4 regions of the Fructobacillus sp. ESL1129 genome follow, and region 1 is predicted to be linked to each of the others. Evidence: riboswitches for the same ligand, from Rfam matches in the RefSeq annotation. Region 1 holds a riboswitch; each other region holds the start of a gene.
The links. A riboswitch is a leader RNA that binds a small molecule or an ion and turns the genes downstream of it on or off. The one in region 1 is predicted to bind thiamine pyrophosphate.
Positions count from the first base shown of each region.

Region 2: it holds a riboswitch for thiamine pyrophosphate, as region 1 does, so the genes downstream of both, ACSYSL_RS01255 (ECF transporter S component) here and ACSYSL_RS01920 (TenA family protein) in region 1, are expected to answer to the same signal.
Region 3: it holds a riboswitch for thiamine pyrophosphate, as region 1 does, so the genes downstream of both, thiW (energy coupling factor transporter S component ThiW) here and ACSYSL_RS01920 (TenA family protein) in region 1, are expected to answer to the same signal.
Region 4: it holds a riboswitch for thiamine pyrophosphate, as region 1 does, so the genes downstream of both, thiT (energy-coupled thiamine transporter ThiT) here and ACSYSL_RS01920 (TenA family protein) in region 1, are expected to answer to the same signal.

Region 1 covers NZ_CP196668.1:387,417-391,562, reverse strand. The annotation lists gene glyA (serine hydroxymethyltransferase) at 1-1,221, shown strand, start outside; gene ACSYSL_RS01925 (5-formyltetrahydrofolate cyclo-ligase) at 1,236-1,787, shown strand; gene ACSYSL_RS01920 (TenA family protein) at 1,839-2,540, opposite strand; TPP riboswitch at 2,624-2,716, opposite strand; gene ACSYSL_RS01915 (cation:dicarboxylate symporter family transporter) at 2,851-4,146, opposite strand, start outside.
Region 2 covers NZ_CP196668.1:246,055-250,200, reverse strand. The annotation lists gene ACSYSL_RS01260 (ATP-binding cassette domain-containing protein) at 1-602, opposite strand, end outside; gene ACSYSL_RS01255 (ECF transporter S component) at 613-1,179, opposite strand; TPP riboswitch at 1,271-1,359, opposite strand; gene ACSYSL_RS01250 (MarR family winged helix-turn-helix transcriptional regulator) at 1,502-1,939, shown strand; gene ACSYSL_RS01245 (MFS transporter) at 1,976-3,319, opposite strand; gene ACSYSL_RS01240 (MFS transporter) at 3,470-4,146, opposite strand, start outside.
Region 3 covers NZ_CP196668.1:1,284,385-1,288,530, reverse strand. The annotation lists gene ACSYSL_RS06415 (ABC transporter substrate-binding protein/permease) at 1-1,244, opposite strand, end outside; gene ACSYSL_RS06410 (sugar transferase) at 1,441-2,433, shown strand; TPP riboswitch at 2,456-2,559, shown strand; gene thiW (energy coupling factor transporter S component ThiW) at 2,685-3,188, shown strand; gene ACSYSL_RS06400 (hypothetical protein) at 3,332-3,523, shown strand; gene ACSYSL_RS06395 (CPBP family glutamic-type intramembrane protease) at 3,526-4,146, shown strand, end outside.
Region 4 covers NZ_CP196668.1:256,542-260,687, reverse strand. The annotation lists gene brnQ (branched-chain amino acid transport system II carrier protein) at 1-899, opposite strand, end outside; gene thiT (energy-coupled thiamine transporter ThiT) at 1,194-1,763, opposite strand; TPP riboswitch at 1,837-1,935, opposite strand; gene ACSYSL_RS01305 (TetR/AcrR family transcriptional regulator) at 2,030-2,674, opposite strand; gene ACSYSL_RS01300 (ABC transporter permease) at 2,704-3,801, opposite strand; gene ACSYSL_RS01295 (ABC transporter ATP-binding protein) at 3,798-4,146, opposite strand, start outside.

The DNA.
Region 1 (4,146 bases):
GAACAAGATCCCTTGATTTTTTCGGGAATTGAACAGGAAGCAGCACGCCAGAATCGAACGATTGAATTGATTGCTTCTGAAAACTTTGCCTCACCAGCTGTACGAGCAGCACAAGGCTCTGTGCTAACCAACAAGTATGCGGAGGGTTATCCCTACAAGCGCTACTACGGTGGAACGGAATACGTCGATGTGATTGAACAGGCAGCCATTGACCGCTTGAAGGCGCTTTTCGGTGCTGAATACGCAAACGTACAACCACATTCTGGTTCACAAGCCAATGCGGCAGCTTACATGGCCTTTTTGAATCCGGGTGATACGATTCTTGGAATGGATTTGGACGCAGGCGGTCATTTAACACATGGCGCAAAGGTTTCTTTTTCTGGTAAAGTCTATCATTCAGAAACGTACGGTTTGGATCCCGAAACCGAGTTATTAGATTATGAAGCCATTTTGGCCAAGGCCAAGGCGGTTCAGCCTAAACTGATTGTGGCTGGCGCTTCGGCTTACTCACGGGCCATTGACTTTAAAAAGTTCCGAGATATTGCAGATGAAGTCGGTGCCTACCTAATGGTTGATATGGCGCACATTGCTGGTTTGGTTGCTGCAGGCTTGCACCAAAACCCGGTGGGCATTGCGGACGTGGTGACTTCCACGACACACAAGACCCTTCGTGGACCACGAGGTGGGGTCATCTTGTCGCAGGAAAAGTATGCCAAGAAGTTAAATTCCGCCATTTTCCCTGGTTCTCAGGGTGGACCTTTGGAGCACGTGATTGCAGCCAAAGCCGTTGCTTTTGGGGAGGCCATGCAGCCGGCTTTTAAGACCTATGCAGAACAGGTCATTAAAAATGCTCAGGCAATGGTTGAAGTCTTTCACGAAGCCCCAACTATCCGAGTGGTTGCTGGTGGTACGGATAACCACCTCTTCAACCTGGATTTGACAGCAACGGGTTTGACGGGGAAGGAAGCGCAAGAGCTACTTGATTCGGTCGCCATTACAACGAATAAGGAAGCCTTGCCAAACGAACAGCGGTCACCATTCGTGACGTCTGGTATTCGAATCGGAACTGCGGCCATTACGACACGTGGCTTTGACGAGGCAGCTGCTCGAAAGGTCGCCCGTTTAATTGTCGGCGCTCTGGAAAACCCTGAAGACCAAAAGGTATTGAAGGGAATTAAGCAAGATGCTGAAAAACTTGCCATGATGCACGGTATGCCATAAGTGAACTGATTAAAATGTTTGAATCAAAAGGATTAGCCAGGCGACATCAGCAAAACCGTTTAAAAAAACTGGTAGCTGATCATCCTGACAAAAAGGCGGCAGAAGAAAAGCAACTGCACCAAAAACTCTTCGCCAGTTCGTTCTGGCAGCAGGCCCACCACGTCGCTTTGACGCACGCCATGGCTTTTGAAGTCGCAACAGAACCAATTATTCAGAGGGCTTGGCAAGAGGGAAAGTTTGTCTACCTTGCCAAAGTCGAAGCAAACCGAGTCTTGTCATTTCGCTTAGTGACAAGGGAAACGCCATTGGTTCAATCAGGAAAGCTTGGCTTATGGGAACCGGCTAGCGAAGTGACCATTGCTAAAGATAATCTGGATTTAGTCATTGTGCCGGCACTGGCCTTTGACATTGTTAGCCACCATCGGTTAGGCTTCGGTGGCGGTTATTATGATTGCTTCCTATCTGATTACGAGGGGGCTTCTGTTGGATTAGTTCTTGAGGAACAAAGCGGCTTGACTTGGCCGATTAACCAGCATGATCAGGCAGTCCAGTATTTAATTAAGTAGACAAAAAGAGCAGAAACATATCAATGTTTCTGCTCTTTTTGACTGAATTCGTTATTTAGTCATTTCTAGACGACTAGCCTCTAATACTTCTTTGAAGTGCCAGTCTTGTTGGTAATAGGCCTGTTCCCAGAATTGCCACTCTAATTCGCAAGTCTTCAAAAAGAATTGGCTAGCTTCGGCTAATTCTTCCTTAGTTGCCGTTTCAGCCATTTCATCGATAAACTTGAACGTCGGACCAGCATAGTTTTCTTCATTCAGGTAAAAGTCCAAGACAGGCTTGAATGGATTGTCGGTCATGTCGGCATCTGAATCCAAAATGTGTCTCGTAAACTCAAGATAGGTCCATGGTGTTGGGGCAAAGGCAGCCAACAAGTAGAACATGTTTCCTGAAAGAACGGCTTGATCTAAATGGGCTTCATACAAATAGGCTTTGGGAGAAGGGATGGCGTTTTTCATGTCTTCCATCTTGACGCCCGCTTGCTCACAGAACGTATCGTACGCATCACACTCGGCGTCCAAAATGACTTCAATAATTCCCCAGAAAAAGCGAACTTGTTCGTCAGTTTTGCTCATTCGAATGGCCGAAGCCCAAACTTCGCGCAACTTCTTTAAGAAGAGATAGTCCTGTTGGACGTAGCTAATCAACGCTTCCTTTGGAAGGTCGCCCTTAGCCAATCCTTCGACGAAAGGATGCTTGTTGATGGCATCCATAATCGGCTTGGCCTGTGCCTGTAGTTGTTCTGAAAATTTCATGTTTCCTCCGTCTGTCCAACGGGTAGCCGCAAAAAAGCACTTTCCACGCTTGGCAGAAAGTGCTGACACTGAATCCATTCAAAAAAGATCAAGTGACCACGTTCCTACGCTAGTATTAACTAGAATCAGGTTCAATGGGTATCATCTCAGCCGTATTGGCACCCCAGTGGACATTTTTTATTTTGTAGCTTTGCTACTCCATTAAGATAGCATATTCAAGATGGTTTTGTCGACTGTTTTTTAGAAGGGTTGAGACAGACTTTTTGCAATAACAAAAAAACCACCACGACGGTGGCTTTTTTCAGTGACATTAATCGATGATAAGTGTTGACTTGGATTGGGCCTCTTCTAATACTTTCGTATCAAGTAAGTGGTTGTGTTTGGCGGTTAATAAACCAGCGATGATGCTATCGTTTACGTTCACTAAGGTCCGACCCATGTCGACAATTGGATCAACAGCGATGACCAATGCCATGATGCTGAGAGGAAGATTCAGTGTTCCTAGGACAATCAGACTGGCGAAGGTAGCACCACCCCCTGAACCAGCAACACCAAAGGAGGCGACGGTTACGACAGCAACCAACGTGATCACAAATTGTGGGGAGAGAATGTTCGTTCCAGAAAGGGTGGCGGAAATGGCAGCCAGAATAGCTGGATAGATACCAGCGCAACCGTTTTGACCGATTGACAAGCCGAAACTGGCTGAAAAGTCGGCAATGCCGGGATTCACGCCGAGTTGATTCTTTTGAATATCGATATTTAATGGGAGGACGCCGGCCGAACTACGTGAGGTGAAGGCAAAAATTAGTGCTGGCCAGACTTTCTGATAGTAAATGATTGGGTTAATGTGGTTCAAGATGAGGAGCACGGTATGCACAACCAAAACAAGGACTAGGGCGAAGTAAACCGTAATGATGAAAATACCAAGGCTAGTAATCGTTTTCAGGCTACTAATTGCTACGGTTTTGGTCATTAACGCAAAGATACCGTATGGTGTTAACGAAATAATGATGCGCACCAATTTTGTTATAATTCCGTCAATCACTTCAACACCGTAGGCAAAGGAATTCGCTAACTTTTCGTTTTCCTTTCGTAACCGAAGGTAAGCAAGGCCAACCAAAAAGGAAAAAATAACGATGGCGATGGTACTGGTTACTCGGCTTGCTGACAGATCTGCAAAAATGTTTTTGGGAAGGAAAGAAACGATTTTTTGTGGCACCGTTTGCTCAGTTAAAGTCGATTGCTTTTGGCTAAGGACGGCGAGTGTGTCAGAGTTTGCCGCGTGGCTGATAAACGACGAGCCCTTCAAATGGAAGAGACTGACCGAAAGGGTGCCGATTAGGGCAGCAATGGCCGTAGTTCCTAACAAAACTAAGAGAACGTTTAATGTGATCTTCAAGAAATTTTTATTTGTGTCGAGTTTTGTAAAAGCAGCAATGATCGATATCAAAATCAACGGAGCAACCAGTACTTGCAGGAGGGCTAGGTAGCCGTTGCCAACGATGTTAATCCAATCGACAGCTTGCAAGACACTTTGATTTTTGGTTCCCCAAATGATTTGAGTCACGATGCCAAAGGCGATTCCTAGCACCAAACCCAGTAGTAC
Region 2 (4,146 bases), 140 kb from region 1:
CCATGATCGTCATGATCAGAAACAAAGATGGCATAGCCTTCGTTAGTCAAAGATTTCAGTAGCTGTTGAAGCTCCACCCTTGCCTGTGGATCAATGGCGGCAAAAGGCTCGTCCAACAGGAGGTATTTTGCTCCTGTTAAAAGGACCTCCGCTAACGCGACTTTTTGAAGCTCACCACCTGATAACTCACTTAACAATCGTTTGCGAAAACCAGTCAGGCCTACTTTAGTCAGTACCCGATCAATCTTGTTGGACATCGTATCAGGAGCCAGCTGCAGGTTTTCCATGGTGAAGATAAACTCTTCTTCAACCGTTGTCATCGCAAATTGCTCGCGTGGGTTTTGAAACAATAGTCCGACCAAACCGGCCCGCTTATTGGCAGGAATGTCGGTCAACGCCTGTCCATCGATGGTGACTTGACCAGTAATTTTACCCCCATACTGGGGGTACAGTCCGGCCATCGTTTTTAACAACGTAGACTTACCGCAGCCAGATGGACCCATCAATAAAATAAAGTCCCCACTAGCCATTTCAATCGAAAAGTCTGAAAAAAGCGTTTCTTTACGGTAAGTAAAACAAACATCCGAAACTTTTAGGGTCATCACTCTCCCCTTAATCGTTATCCGTACGCAGAAACTTTGAACGATCCAACAACTTCTCAATCCAGTTCACCAAAACACCTGCAAAGAAGAAGATGGAGAGGTAGCGAACAGCAAAGAGCAAAAGCAGCATTCCGAAGTGGTAGTTACCGAAACCTGACTGAAGATACTGCCAGCCAAAGGTCACAACCGTTCCCGTCAGCGTTGACAACCAGAGACCAAGCTTCCAGTTCTTATAGGCCGTTAGGGTGAAACCAAGTTCAGAACCCGCTCCCTGGATCAACCCAGCAAGCAAAGTCGCAACACCCCAGTAACCACCGAGGAACATTTCTCCGGCCGCCCCAATCATTTCAGCTAACAAAGCCGTTCCCGGCTTTTTCAAAACATAGGCCGCCAAGGGACCAGCCATCATCCAAACCCCGATGGTTAGTTCACCAGCAAAGGCCTGTAAGCCGACGGTCGTTAATGCGCCGGAGATAATTTGATACATCGGATCCATCAAAAAGTAAATGACCGAGAAAATAATCCCAATCAAAGCCAATAAGATGGCATCCCGTAATTTCCACTGTGTATTTTTCATGCTTTCCTCCTTTTTTATCAGGGGGACCATTGACAACGCAATGCAATAAAAAAATCACTCGTCTGGACGGAATCCAGCACGAGTGATCTCAAAAAAGCTTGTGCGAACTCCCTACGCTGGTATTAACCAACAGGTTCAATGGGTCTTATCTCAACCAAAAAGGTACCCCAGTTCTTGTATGCAATTAAATACAGACTTAATATACCAAGAAGCCACCACGTTAACAAGTTTTCCAACGAAATATTTTTTCATAACGGCTTGAAAAGTCAAAGGGAAAGCATTATATTATAAGCATACTTATTCTTTTAAAGGTGCTACTAAAATGACATTCAACGATGAATTACAATCATTTCAAAACTCCAATTCTCAGGTCTTCTTCGCCCTCTATACGGACTGGTTTCGTCAAATTAAAAGACAACTCCGTCGCATCGGACTCACCCATCCACAGGTCCAGGTATTAGCCGCCCTGCAGGACCTCAATAATCACGAAGAAGAAGTGACGCAGGTTATGGTTGCCAAGGCTGCCAACATTGATCCCATGACGGCCTCTGCCATCATTACTAAATTAGCTCGGGCAGATTATCTTGATCGTTTTCCTGGTAAAAAGAAGTTGCGAACAAAAGCCCTCTCGATTAATCAAAACGGTCAAAAACGACTAGCAGAAGCTCTCCAAATTCTCCATGACTTTGAAAAAGACTATTGGAAAGACCAAAACCCCAATCGTCGGGCATTAATGCAGGATGTTAAAAATCGATTGTAGTAAAAAAGCTGAGCCTTTCGCTCAGCCTTTTTATTTTTATTGATTAACCGACGCTTCGAGTGCTCGTACCCTACGTTCTTGGAAAACCAAGAAAATCAAAAGTACAATTGCAAAGATAGCCGCTCCATAGATGACGTTCGACGCCATGGACCAACCGTGTTGACGAACCAAAGACCCAATCAATGCCGTCGCAATTGTTTCACCAAAAATGTACTGGAAGAAGCCCATGAATCCGGCTGACAACCCCACAGCATAGTTAGGCACCGCTTCATTAATCATCAAACCAACAAGGGTTATTGGTGTATAAATCAACGTTCCCATTAAGAAGAGAACAACCACCAAAACGGCTTGGTTAGCAGTCGTAAAGTACAAAACTAAGCTGCCTAGCAATCCCAGCGCTGAAATCAAACAGATTAAGGCACGCCGTCCGTTGAAAAAGTCAGATAGTGCACCAAGTGCAATCACACCGGGAACCGCGGAAACTTCAAAAATTCCAACAAACCACTTTGCCCATGTAACGGAAAAGCCCTTCGTTGGTAAGTAAGAAGGAATCCACGACATGACCCCATACCGCACGATGTAAAAGGACATGGAAGCCAACGTCACCAGCCAAACGACTTTATTCAACAAAATACTATGAACAAAAGTCTGCATAAATGGCACAGAAGCTGTATCTTTTGTTGCTTTTTCACCGTTTGCGTCCACTTCAACATAGCCAGAATAAGTCCCAATATCTGGCAAGCCCACGCTTTCAGGCTTATCCGTGTTAATCAAAAGCATCAACGTCGCTAAAACAGCTGAAATCACAGATGCGACAATAAAGACGGCCGTTAACGACCCAGCAAATAAGAAAGTCGCCATTTCAATTGATAGGACACAGAAAAAGGCACCGGCGTTATGGGCAGAAGACCAAATGGAATAAGCCGTCCCACGACTTTTCTTGGAAAACCAAATAGAAATTTGGCGTTGACAGGCTGGAGCCCCCATTGCTTGCGTAATGGCAATCAACGTCATCAATACCAAAATGACCGGGAATGATTGCGTAAAGCCAATCAATAAGTTAAAGAAGGCAGATAGGTATAACCCAGCGGCCAAGAACCAACGTGCATTTAGCCGGTCAACCAGCGCTCCCATGAAGATTTTTGAGATACCGTACCCAACACCAAAGGTCGATAAGATTAGCCCTACCTGACCAATGTCAAAACCATAATTCTTCATAATGGACACTTGTTCGGTTGTAAATACCAAACGAATGATGTAGTACCCAATATATGAAAACGACGTTGCCAGTAAGACACCTAATTGACGGCGCTTATATTCAGTTTTAACCTGATCTGGCGAAAGTGAGCGATTCGCTCCTTTACTCTTGAAAGAAAACATCCTTATCCTCATCTCTAAATAAATGGATTAGCAACCACTAGAAACCTTTCATTTCGAATTGCCACCTTTTATTCTAGACAAAAAGAAGGAAACTGTCAACTAAACCCTCTAACTAAAACGCCTATATATAAACAATGTAAGCATTTACAATTAGAAATTACCCTCATCACAATGTCGGTTATTTTTCCTCGCAAGTTGTTGATTGGTCGTTTTTTCAATTAACCGTAAATGCCGTTCCTCAACAACCAAACGAAGCAAAAGAATCAGCGCAATCAATCCGGCTAAATAAATAACGTTAGCTCCCATCTGCCATCCAAATGACTTTACCAGAAGGCCAATCAATGCCGTTGCGATTGTTTCACCAAAGATATATTGGAAAAAGCCCATAAACCCAGTTGATAATCCCAGGGCATAGTTCGGAACGGCTTCATTAACCATCAAGCCCACTAACGACAAAGGTGTGTAGATAAGTGTGCCTAATAAGAAAAGAACGGCAATTAAAAGGACACGATTACTGGTTGTAAAATACATGACTAAACAGCCTAACATGGCGAGTACGGATACCAAACAAATCATTGCTCGCCGGCCATCAAGGTAGTCAGATAACGCGCCCAGCGCAATCACACCGGGTACTGCAGAAACTTCAAAAATGCCAACAAACCATTTTGCCCAGGTAACTGAAAAGCCCTTTGTTGGTAGATAGGATGGAATCCAAGATAAAATGCCGTAACGAACAATGTAAATCGACATCGACGTTAGCGTCACCAACCAGACAACACGGTTTAAAAGGATACTGTGGAGGAAAACCTGACGAATGGACAACTCTG
Region 3 (4,146 bases), 490 kb from region 1:
CCAATGGCTGACAACAAAGAAGTATCCTTTAACGTGATGATGAACTGGTTAATGAAGGACGGCACCATCAGGCGTAGTCCTTGTGGAATAATCACGCGTCGCATGGCTTGGCTGTGCGAAAGACCGAGCGAGCGAGCCGCCTCCATCTGACCATTATCAACAGAATTAAAGCCTCCCCGAACAAAGGCACCAATGTAGGCTCCCTCATTCAAAACCAAGGTCATGATACCAGCCGTCCAGGCCGAGATTTTTGTACCAGTAACTGCCGGAATTCCAATATAGAGGAAGAAGGCCAGTACCAGCATTGGCATACCACGGAAAATGTAAACAATCGTTGTTGAAAGGCTACGCAACAAAGTGTTTTTTGAAACACCGAGGATTCCTAAGAACAGTCCCCAAAGCGAAGCCAAAATGATACCAACAACCGTCAAATACAAGGTCTGCTTCAATCCTGACAAAAAGGCGGAGCGGTTGGTTTTCAAAATGCCCCAAACTGTGCTGTTGTCCTTAGCTGAACCAGTAAAAGTTGAAGCCTTAGCCGAGAGGTACTTATTGACAATCTTGTCGTAAGTTCCGTTCTTCTTAATGATGGCTAAGCCCTTGTTAAAGTCGGCCAACAGCTGGGCGTTATCCCCCTTCTTAACGGCGAAACCTAAATCACCAGCCGCAAACGGTTCCTTTGCATTCTGGACTTTCAAAGCCGTTCCGTTCTTGATGGTATACTGCAATACGGGAAGATCCGCAAAGGTCGCCACAGAATTTCCGTTGATAACGTCACGATAGACCGTATCTGAATCAGAGAAGTAGGTAATCTTAAAACCGTACTGATCCTTGATTGATTCGGCATATTCAGCACCGGCAGTTCCAGTCTTTAAAGCGACTGTCTTGCCTTTCAAATCACTCAATGATTTGATTTTAGAATTCTTAGCCGTTGCCCAAGCAATTCCTGTTTTATAGTAGGGATCTGAAAAGTCATAAACAGCTTTTCGCTCATTCGTGATGGTTGTACCGGCAATGACACCATCAGCCTGTGATGAAGCAACTGACTGCATCGCAGCATTAAAAGCCATTGGCTTGACCGTCACCGTAAAGCCAGCCGCTTTCGCAATAGCCTTCAGTAAATCCTGGTCAATCCCCACGTACTGATTATTCTTATCCTGAAAATCAAACGGCGCATAGGTTGCGTCAGACGTAATGGTGTAGTGTGGTTCGTCGGCATTTACTTTATGACCCGTCACACCCATCACAGCAAAGACGGCAGATAATGCCACAATAAACGCTAAAAGTTTCTTTTTCATTGTTAACCCCTCTTGCTCGAATAACTTCAGTTTAGCAGGGAGCCTTTCGATTGAATCGAATAGCGTTAGCTATCCTTACACAAAAATAGGCAATGGTCTAGTCCTCTTCCATCCTTCTATTCAATAAAGCGAGTTAATTATCATGCCATACATCACCCACACAATCGAACCCTGGATGCCAGCCGGCGCTTTGAAGGCCAAGGAAGACATCGCCAAAATAGCGGAATCCGTTGGTTGGCAGCGGCTCAGCATCGAACGCTATAACGATGCCCGCTTCTCAGCTGAAATCCGTCACCAAAAAATCCATACTTTTCTCGACAAAGTCGGTAAAAATGATATTGTTGTTCACCAATTTCCAACCTATATGTCGCAAGCTTTTGAACAAGACTTTCAACGAGCCATTCAACAAAGGGGGGCAAAGTACGTGCTACTCATCCACGACTTCGAACCTTTACGAGTCAACCGTGAACATGCCTGGGAATGGGAGTTGGCACAGTGTGCTGATCTGATTATCGCCCACAGTCAACCAATGGCCTCGACTTTGCAGCAACACGGAGTGACCACACCTACGGAAACCATTCAACTCTTCGACTACTTAGGGCCAACGCCAGCACTGAACCCAATTTTTAAAAAGGAAATTAACTACGCTGGTACTTGGCAAAAAGCCCCATGGCTCCAACATTATCAAGGCCCCAAGCTGAATCTTTTCGGCTCTCGCCCCAAACGGTGGAAGGACCTTGTCCTACCAAAAAGCATTAACTGGGTTGGTTCCTTTGATCCCGAAGAAATCACAACGGCTTTTTCATCTGGTTTCGGCCTTCTTTGGGACTCAAACTATGAGGATAAATTTTTTCAATCTTACACCAAAGTCAACGCGCCACACAAAGCCTCCCTTTATTTAAAAGCCGGATTACCCCTGATTGCTTGGTCACAATCCTACCTAGGCGACATCGTGAGGGCCAACCAACTTGGTATGACCATTGACGATCTTTCAGATCTAACTCAATTGGTTGGAGCAGTTCGTCCAGCTGATTACCTAACTTTCCAAGAAAATAGTCGTCTCTTCCAAAAGCGCATCAGTGAGGGCTACTTTACTAAGGCAGTGTTAGAAAAGGTGCTACATTATTTTAGATAGTCAACACTTCTTTTTCCTGCTAAAATAATCTTTGGGGAGTCCGTGTGACGGGCTGAGAGGGTAATCGATTACCGACCCATTGACCTGATACGGATCATGCCGTCGTAGGAATTTCCCACGTTGATATGGACGCCTTTTCAGGCGTCTTTTTTGTGGATAAAAAGACCAGAAAGGAGGGCTATTTCGGCATGATTCCTTCTATATTCAAAGCTTCTTACATCACTCATTTGGAACAGTAAAGGAATCACAACATGAAAAAACGTTCATCACTAAAAAAAATGATGGCAACCGCTATTCTTGCTGCTTTGGCCTATGTTTTGAACACAGCCGTCGTCTTTCCAGCAATGGCCCCCTTCCAACACTTCGTCAATGTTTTGGCCGTTTATCTGCTCGGTCCTTGGTACGGGATGGCTGCTGCCCTTATATGTGGCTCTTTACGCATGCTGTCTGGTCGAACCATCATGGCCATTACCGGTGGAATCATCGGCCCACTACTCGCTGGATATCTCTATCGAAAAACAAAAAATGTTTATTTACTTGCCATTGGTGAAATGGTTGGCTCAGGTATTTTGGGCGCGTTACTTTCTTACCCATTCATGGTGACATTCTATGGCATGAAGGCAGGCAATTGGGCACAACTAATTCCTTTCTTCCTGCCATCAGCAGCGGTTGGGAGCCTGCTCGGTTTGCTTACGATTCTATTAACAAAAAAGAATGGCCTTATCGACAGAATGAAAGCCAAAATTAATTCATAAAAAGGTCGGAACAAATTGTTCCGACCTTTTTCCTTTTAATGAAGCATTCCCTGGCTGGCAGCTACGATTCAAATTTTTCTTAACATGATTCCAAAAAATCTATGTTATTCTGATAAGTAGTTCCCCTGATGAAGGAGAGAGAAATGAAAAAGAAAATCTATGAGTACTACAACATTCTGAGCACCATAACGATATTCGGACTTCTTTTAAAATTGTGGCTATATTTCCATCCAGTCACACAGGCAGTTCAATACACAATTGATCTCATCACATTTTTTGCTGCCATCCTAGTGATTTACGGTTCTTCAAATAAAGAAAGTAAGGAAAGGGATTAACAATGTGGTTTCAATACAATAAAAAAGCCCTTCCATTTGCATATGTATGGCTACTACTCCTGGTTCTGATGTACTTCGTTCAAAGAGAGATGATTGACCTATTAATCTTTGTACCCGTCTACTGTTTTCTTTTTAGAAAAAAGGGTTTAAAGAGAATCTTCCGCTTCTTTCAACCTTCCTTTGTTCCAAAAGCAATTCTTTTAACTTGTGGCGCCATCATCGCACAGTTCGTTTTAGCTTTTACCTTAAGTTCTTTATTTGGTAACCATATTTTTACGCAACATAGTTTATCAGTTAATATGGACAATAGTCAGAATAAGATAGCATATTTACTTCTGATCATACCAATGTTTTTCCAAGTCATTCTCGAAGAACTGTTTTCAATTACGGTTTTTTCAACTTTTTATTATCGACTAAGTAACTATAAAAATGGCATTATTCTCAGTGGTATATTAACGGCTATGCTTTTCGCTTTTGCACACGGAAATACTTATCAATGGTCTTTTTTCACATTGCTAATAATGTTTTTCACCGACATCTTTTTTATCACTTCATGGTTCAAGGCAAAATCAATATGGGCTTCTATCAGTGTTCACTTTACCTTCGATGTGATCATTATGTTG
Region 4 (4,146 bases), 130 kb from region 1:
ATCGCCGTCGTGAAAACAGCTAATGTAACAATCAGACCCGTCATCAAAATACCGACGTTTCCCGTGTAGTGAATGATAACGTTCGATAAAGCCGTTCCCCCATTATCAGAAACTGGCATGATGCCCAATGATGTTACTCCTAAGAGTGCCGTGGCGATGTAAATCAGTGACTCTAATAAGATGGCCAGCAATCCTGACTTAGCCAGAAGCTTTGGTACCTGCTTGTCGGAGAACCCCATGTTCTTAACGGCGTAAACAACTGAAACCGCAAAGGCTAGGAGGGCCAAACAATCCATTGTGTTATACCCTTCCAGGATTCCTTGGAAGGCTGGAGCGACTTTGTAGGCACCAGACACCTTCTGGTCCAAGCCACCCATCGGCATGATTAAGGCAAGCAGTAAAATCACTGCCAACAGAATCAAGAACAGTGGGTTCAAGTACTTACCAACCCACTTCGTTAAGTTCGACTCTTTCAAAGTCAATCGGTAAACCATCAAGAAGAAGATGGCTGAAAAAATCAACATGGCGAGTTGCTGATAGGCCGTTGGAATCAATGGCGCAATTCCCATAGCAAAGGCCGTGGCCGCCGTACGTGGCGTGGCAAAGAGTGGCCCTAATGAAAAGTGAATGGCCACAACCATGATGGTTGCAAACCAAGGAGCCACTGGCTTGGCTATGTCAAAAACCGACGTTGACTTGGTCAAAGCCATCCCGAGCATTGCCAAGAATGGTAGCAAAGCCCCGGTTAAAAGGAAACCAGAGATGGCGGGCCAGACGTGGCCACCCGCCAACTGTCCCAGTTGAACGGGGAAAATTAGGTTGCCAGCCCCGAAAAAGAGACCGAAAATTAGTGATGTGATTAGTAAGAGCTGTCGCTTACTCGCTCGTTGTTCTTGCATGGTAATACTCCTCATTTTTTTGAAACTCGTTAATCAAAACAAACAAAAAAGCCAGTTGCGTTAAGCAACTGGCTTCGTCAATGACTCAATCAGCTGCCCATCCTAATGTCGGATAGGCAGGCCAAAAATCAGCACCCTATCCTAACGGATAACGACGCTGACGACGACGGCTGAATTGTGAGTCAAAAAATTGTTCATGATTTTTCTCGTTTCATTTGATACTCACATTAAAACAAAATGAGATTGCCTTGTCAAGACTTTTTATGAAAATGTGCTTACTAAAGTCATGAAAGCTCAATCAACCGTAATCATCTTTGGATAAACACGGGCAATGATGACCAAGACAACTGCTGAGGCAATAAAGGATGGTAACATGTACGATCCGTTATAAAGAGTGGAATACAACCAAACACCCTCGCCCTTTGGTGCGTATTGGCCAAAGAAAATGACGGCTGACAGCATATGGGACAAGAAACGCAGGAAAGATCCCACGAAGACCCCAGCAATCAACCAGAGCGTCCCCTTTCCCATTTCCTTGTTCACAAAGGCCTTCTTAACCATTGGGACAGTCACAGCTGTGAAACCGACCAACCCGAAAGCCAATGGGTAATCCAGGAACGCCTGAAAAGGTGTCAAAATATAGGCACCTAAGATTAACTTGATGAGTCCAAACAGAATTCCGACTGTTAAACCACCCTTATAGCCATAACGATACGCCATAATCATCGTTGGTACCATTTGAAATGAAATGGAGCCACCCTCACCCCAAAGACGAATTGACCAGAAACTCAAGACAACGGATAAGGCGATGAAAAGCGCCAATTCCGTGATAAAACGTAAATTTTGCGACTGCGTGTTCTGCATTTTTTTCTCCTCTTAGTGCATCAGTCCACAAAAAAACAACCATCCGAAACAGCAAAAGCGAACGGACGGTTGTCTTAATCTTTTCTGTTTTCCCTACGCGTGTCTTAACACAACAGGTTCGAAGGGTCGGCTTGCGCACTCTCAGCTCCAAAGAGCTCCCCTAAACGGACGTTATTTATTTGTTATCACCATTATAACCAGGTCCAAGCGCTTTTGACAAGCCATCACACAATAAAAAAGTCGGTTGCTTTTGCAACCGACTCCGTCTAATTAATCTGATAAATTCCCGCTAAAATAATTTGACGTGTTTGCTCCAGTCGCTGTTCAATAGCAGATCCCGACAACTGTAGACCCATGCGCTGCTCCTCAATAAAGATGAGTAACATCTGTGAGGCAACCAAGCGAAGGATATCCTGCCCTGATAATTTAGCATCCGGGCCAGCTAGTTCCTCAATGATTTTAGTAATGAACCAAAACTTATCCGTCAACGCATTTTCTAGTTTTTTCATTAAAGTCTCGTCCACCATTAATTGCGCAACTAAGATAATCAAGACATCTTGATTGGAATCCATGAACCGAAAGCGGTCATGCAAAACAAAGGATAAAAATTCTTCAAATGACTCGTGCCCAGCTGCATCCTGTAATTTTGCAACAAATTCATCACCATACTTTGGCAACAGATTTTCAATGGCCAAATTTAAAATCTGGTCGAGCAACCCCTCTTTATTTTTAAAGTACTTGAAGATGACTGCCTGACTAACACCAGCTTCCTTGGCGATGGCCGCAGTCGATGTACTGGCGTACCCTTGGCTCGCAAACAATTGAATGGCTGCTTGAAGAACTTTCTTTTGAGAAGGGGTCACCTTTTTTTCTTCAGATAGCTTCACAAAATCTTGAACAATTTGATCCATTTTGCCACCCCTTTTTCAGACTGAATCCATTATACCTTACGATAACGACGCAGACCAAAGATGTTCAATGCCGTCAAAACGACTAAGAAAATAACCAAGGCGACAATCTGTCCAGAAATGGCTGAGAAACCCTGTCCCTGAAGAACAACAGTGTTCATTGCATCAGCTGCGTACTTCATTGGCAAAATATCGCCAATGGCTTGTGCCCAGGAAGCCATGGAATCAAACGGAATAATTCCTGAGAAAATCATTTGTGGCACAACAACGATTGGAATGAATTGAATCATCTGGAACTCTGACGCGGCCAGCGTTGAAACTAAGAGCCCCAGCGCCAAGGCAACCATTGCTAACAAGACATTGATGAGGAAGAGTAACCAAACAAAACCAAGCACCTCAACGTGAAGCAGTGTAATCGTAAAGGATACAATCACGGCCGTCTGCAAAACCGCAATCAGCGCATAAGACAACATGTAACCAAAAACGATTTCAGAACGGCGAACCGGCGTTGCTAACAACCGGGAAAGCGTACCCTTTGTTCGTTCCTTCAACAGTGAGATTCCTGAAATTAAGAAGACGAACATGAAGACGAAGAAGCCCATGAAAATCGGCATAATTGTGTCAAAGAAGCTCGTGTCCTTACCGCCATAATTGTACTTTTCAGAAAGGGACACGTTCACTTGCGTAGCCGGTTGCTGCCCAGCTTGTGTGGCTAACGCAACGTTTTGCTGGGCCATCGCCCCGACTTTTATCTTACTGAAGGTGCCGTTCACAACTTGACGAATCATTGCTGTTTTGGAAGCATCGATGTTGGCATAACGAATTTCAAATTGGTTGTTCCCCGTTTGCGTCAGGACGGCATCAATGTCCTTGTCCTTCAAAGCTGATTTAGCCTTGCTATCGGAAGAATAAGCTTTGGTGGAAACGTGGCTTGTTTGATCAAGGGTTTGGCTCACCACTTGTTCCACACGGACCGTTCCAATTTCAACGGAGGGTGTTGAGTTAATGGTAAAGACGTAGTTCAAGAGCGACAGGATTAAAACAGGCGCTAAAAACATCAATGCTAAAGTCCGCTTATCGCGCATCATTTCCATCAAAATTCGCTTTGCAATGGCTAATGTTCGGCTCATGACAATTCCTCCTCTGCCTTCAAGAAGACGTCTTCGATACTTGGTACGCCGTAATCGGCCTCCAACTTCTTTGGTGCATCATTGGCGATGACCCGTCCCCCCATTAGTAGGGCAACCCGGTCAACCAATTCAGCCTCGTCCATTACGTGGGTGGTGACCAAGATAGCGTGTCCCGCTTCCTTCATCTTATGAAGTTCGGACCAGATTTGACGGCGCAACGCTGGATCAATTCCAACTGTTGGTTCGTCTAAAACAAGTAGTAATGGGTTGCCGAGTAGGGCAATGGCCAATGACAAACGACGCTTCATTCCCCCTGAAAAGCCAGACACATATTGGTCGAGCTTG